DNA from 2 places in the Arthrobacter sp. Y3221114 genome. Region 1 is predicted to be linked to the other one. Evidence: predicted binding sites of a transcription regulator. Region 1 holds the regulator's gene; the other holds the start of a gene.
What was found. The regulator LexA, encoded in region 1, represses DNA repair genes until DNA is damaged. The targets are predictions, from matches to a motif close to TCGAACANNTGTTCGA.
Positions count from the first base shown of each region.

Region 2: the regulator LexA is predicted to act here: its motif matches at 818-833, upstream of AC5RV3_RS10360 (LexA family protein).

Region 1 covers NZ_JBNHHW010000007.1:36,691-39,084, forward strand. The annotation lists gene AC5RV3_RS14690 (LysM peptidoglycan-binding domain-containing protein) at 25-378, opposite strand; gene lexA (transcriptional repressor LexA) at 677-1,426, shown strand; gene AC5RV3_RS14700 (ATP-dependent DNA helicase) at 1,531-2,394, opposite strand, start outside.
Region 2 covers NZ_JBNHHW010000004.1:159,961-162,354, forward strand. The annotation lists gene AC5RV3_RS10355 (Y-family DNA polymerase) at 1-390, opposite strand, end outside; gene AC5RV3_RS10360 (LexA family protein) at 383-802, opposite strand; gene AC5RV3_RS10365 (ATP-dependent Clp protease ATP-binding subunit) at 1,052-2,394, shown strand, end outside.

The DNA of each region.
Region 1 (2,394 bases):
GAAGCAGCTCATATTACGGCTGCCTCAGCGCGCGGACGGGACCAGCAACTGCTGGCCGGCATGGACGATGTCCCCCTGGAGTCCGTTCAATTGCGCGATCTCGAAAATGACATCGTGAGGGTTGCGGTCGGGGGCGGACTGCACGGCCACGTCCCACAGCGTCTGGCCGCTGCCGACCGTGACAGTTGCCGCCGGCCCCGGTCCCAGCTGCCCGGCGGCGGCCATTGCCGGCGCCGTGAAGAAACCGATCAAGGTCAGGGCGGCGGCCGCAGCGAGCATCAGCGGCAGGCCAATCAGCAACAAGCGGCCTCGGCGGGTCAGCCGGAGGTTGGTGCTGGTACGGACGCCGGCGGGCTGCGGTGCGAGCTGGGCGGACATGGTGTCACCTTTCCGATTTTCGATCTATTTCTGCTGGTTTCGATCGTTTGGCAACCGCATTCGAACGTATCTTCGAATGCGTCTTCTATAGTTTTAGCACTGGTGATCGAATATTGTCGAGACTCAGTCGAACAAGTGTTTGAAATTCACCACCGCCTCGCCTAGCGTTGTAAGCGTCAAGCGGCGGTAAGAGCAGTGCACCAGCCGCCACCGACAAAACAGCCAGACAACAACCCATGCGCGGTTCCGCTACCGCAGCGCCGGCGCATGGACCACTACGGGGAGACCGGGGCCGGATATGTCCGAAGAGAGCACCACCACTGCCGGAGCCAGGCGACGCGGCCGACCCGTCAAGGTGGGACGCAGCCTGACGCCGCGGCAGAAGAAGATCCTGGAGACGATCCAGCGCTCCGTCATGTCCCACGGATACCCTCCGTCGATGCGCGAAATCGGTGACACCGTCGGTTTGGCGAGCCTGTCCAGCGTCACGCACCAGCTGGCGCAACTCGAGAAGATGGGCTACATCAGGCGCGACCCCAAGCGTCCCCGTGCGATGGAAATCCTGACTCCGCTGACCCTCGAGCACGGCGGCGTGGAAATCGTCGGGGTCGATGAACCGCAGCAGCTGCGCAGCTCCAGCGGCGTTGCAGTATCCGAACTGACCACTTCGTCCGACACGGCGATGGTGCCGCTGGTGGGACGGATCGCGGCAGGCGGTCCTATCCTGGCTGACCAGGCGGTCGAGGACGTCATGCCCCTGCCGCGCCAACTGGTGGGACACGGCGAGTTGTTCATGCTCAGGGTTTCGGGCGATTCGATGATCGATGCGGCTATCTGTGACGGCGACTGGGTCGTGGTGCGCCAGCAGCACACGGCCGAGAACGGCGACATCGTGGCGGCGCTGCTCGACGACGAAGCAACGGTCAAGACCTTCCGGCAGCGCGACGGTCACACCTGGCTGCTGCCGCAGAACACCCAGTACGAACCGATTCTGGGAGACCACGCAACCATCATGGGCAAGGTTGTCTCGGTGATGCGGGCCCTCTGACCCGCCGCAGGCTCCTCAGACCCCTCTGCCGGTCACCGAGGGCCCGTTGCCCGTTCCCGGTTTGCGCGGGCGACCGCTCCGGCGTGGCTGCTGCCCCAGCCCGTTCAGGCAGCGGCTGCAGCCAGCCTCTCCAGGATCTGACGTGCCATGGCTCCGTCCTTGGTGCTCCAGAACGGCGGCAGGGCGCTGCGCAGGAAGCCCCCGTATCGTGCTGTCGCCAGCCGCGAGTCCAACACGGCCACTACTCCCCGGTCGTTGGAGGCGCGGATCAGCCTGCCTGCCCCCTGCGCCAGCCGCACGGCCGCGTGGGTCGCCGAAACCGTCATGAAACCGTTTCCCCCGGCCTGCGCCACGGACCGGGTTCGGGCAGTCGTTAGCGGGTCGTCCGGCCGGGGGAACGGAATCCGGTCGATGACCACGAGCCGGCACGCTGCACCGGGAACGTCGACGCCCTGCCAGAGCGTCATGGTGCCAAACAGGCATGCGTCCGGTTCCTCGGCGAATTGGCGGACCAGCGCCGCCATCGATGATTCTCCCTGGCACAGGATGGTCAGGTCGGTGCGCTCGCGCATTTCCGCTGCAGCTTCTTCTGCCGCACGCCGTGAGGAAAACAGGCCCAGGGCGCCGCCGCGCGAGGCCAGCAGGAGCCCCTCCAGTTCATCAAGCTGCTCGGGGCTGGTGCCCCGGCCCGGTTTGGGCAGATGTGACGCCACGTACAGCACGCCCTGCCGGGGGTAATCGAAGGGACTGCCCACATCAACGCTGGAATAGGCCGGCGCACCGGCTCCCAGCAGTCCGAGTGACCCGGCTACCGCGTCGAAGGTTCCCCCGACGGACAATGTTGCCGAGGTGAGCACCACCGTGTGTTCGTCGAACAGGCCTTCGCGCAGCCGGGACGCCACGGAGAGCGGCGCTATGTTCAGCGTCACCGGCTGGTCGTCGTTGGCGGCGTAGTCCCCGGTCTCGCC
Region 2 (2,394 bases), on a different contig from region 1:
CTCCTGCCACGCCCCGAACCGGCCTAGCACTTCCATCACCCGGGCGCTCAGGTCCCCGTACAGCTCGTAGTTGCTGGAGCGCGCGACCAGCCCCCAAGCCTTGGCCCGCGGCGCCACCTGGAACCACGGCGTCCCGGTCTTCAGCCCCAACTGCTTGGCTTCCTCGGAGCGCGCCACCACGCAGCCGTCATTGTTGGAGAGCACGACGACGGGGCGCCCCTCGAGGGATGGATCGAAGACCCGCTCGCAGGAGACGTAGAAATTGTTGACGTCCACCAGCGCGATCCGTTCGCCGGGCCGGGATCCGGGCGGCTGGCCGGAGGTTACGCCGGACGCAGGCGGTTGGCCGGGGGCCGCGGCGCCGGACCCCAATGCGGGGCCGCTAGACATGGTGCAGGCAACGGGTGGCGACGCCCCAGATGCTCAGCTCCGCGAGTTCGCCCACCTCGGTGGGGACACCGCCGTCGTCCGCCTGCAACCGCACGCCGTCCGTGGTGAGATGCAGGCGCCGCACCACCAATTCCCCGTCCAGCACCGCGATCACCACCGAACCGTCGCGCGGGGTCAGCGAGCGGTCCACGATCAGCTCATCGCCGTCGCAGATCCCGGCGGCCGCCATCGAGTTCCCGGCCACCCGCATCACAAAGGTGCTGGTCCGGTCGCGGATCAAGTGCCGGTTCAGATCGATGCCGCCGTGGAAGTAGTCCCGCGCCGGCGACGGGAAACCGCGCGCGTCCTCGGGCGTTCCGGTGCCCGTTTCGGGGCCGGCCGACGCATTCCACGGCTGCTCCAAACCGAACATCCCGGACCCCCGTCTTCGAACAAAGCTTCGAAGACAACACTAGCACCGGCCCTCCGCCGGGCCCATCCCCCGCTGCCCGAACCGCCCGCCCGTTGCATCGCTCACCGGGAACGTCGCACGAGGTGGACGGGGCCACCAGCCCCGCGCAGGTGAGTCGCCTTCGCTCAAGTTTGCGGAACTTCTGGAATAATCATCACTCGAAGGCGTTAACATGAGTCGAAGGCACTCACGTTCACAGGAGGATTATCCATGCCACTGTTCTTCGGACCAGCTTCCGGCAACGGTTCATTCGACGAGTTCCTGGCCCGCTACCTGCAGGGCCAGCGGGCGGCCCAGTCCCGCACCGTTGACCTCACCCGCCTGCTCAGCCGCCGCACCCACGAAGTGCTGGCACAGTCAGCCCGGTTTGCAGCGGGCCTCGGCCACATCGAGGTGGACGCCCTGCACATTTTGCACGTCATGGCCCGCCAGGAGCCGGCCGCCAGCCAGATCAAGCTGGCCGGCGCCGACCCGCAGGCCATCGCGCGCTCCGCCGAGCAGGGTTTGCCGGAAAAGACCGCCCCGACCCGTGAAACGCCGTCGCTGACGCCGTCCGCGCAGCGTGCCCTGCTGGACGCGCACCAGGTGGCCCGCGCGTTCGGCTCCACGTACATCGACCCCGAGCACCTGTTCGGGGCTTTCGTCCTGAACCAGGAAACCCCCGCCGGCCAGCTCCTGGCCGGCGCTGGCGTGACCCCGATGGCGCTGCAGCAGGCGGCGGAGGAAGCTGCGGCGCAGGCCGTCGGCCCCACCACAACCGCCGGGCCGCAAACGGGCGCCAATCCCCAGGCGGAAACGCCCATGCTGGACCAGTTCGGCACCGACCTGACCGCCCAGGCCCGGGAGGACCGGCTGGACCCGGTGATTGGCCGCGCCGACGAGATCGCCCAGACCATCGAGATCCTCGCCCGCCGGACCAAGAACAACCCGGTATTGATTGGCGAGGCCGGCGTGGGCAAGACCGCCATCGCCGAAGGCCTCGCGCAGGCCATCGTGGCCGGCGACGTCCCGGAGCAGCTGCGCGGCAAACGCGTGGTATCGCTGGATCTGCCGGGCATGCTGGCCGGCACCCGCTACCGCGGCGATTTCGAGGAACGCCTGACCAAGACCCTGGACGAGATCAGCGCCGCCGACAGCGAGCTGATCGTGTTCATCGACGAACTGCACACGGTCGTCGGCGCCGGCGGGGGCGGCGAGGGCGGCATGGACGCCGGCAACATCCTCAAGCCCCGGCTGGCACGAGGTGAGCTGCACCTGGTCGGCGCCACCACGCTGGGCGAGTATCGCAAGGTGGAGAAGGACCCCGCCCTGGAGCGCCGCTTCCAGCCGGTCATGGTCGGCGAGCCCTCGGTTGAAGACGCCGTGCAGATCCTGTCCGGGCTGAAGGACCGCTATGAGGAACACCACCAGGTGGCCTACACCGACGAAGCGATCCGCGCCGCCGTCGAGATGTCCTCCCGCTACATTACCGACCGGTTCCTGCCGGACAAGGCGATCGACCTGATCGACCAGGCCGGAGCGCGGCTGAGCCTGCGGCGCGGCCCGCGCGTCGA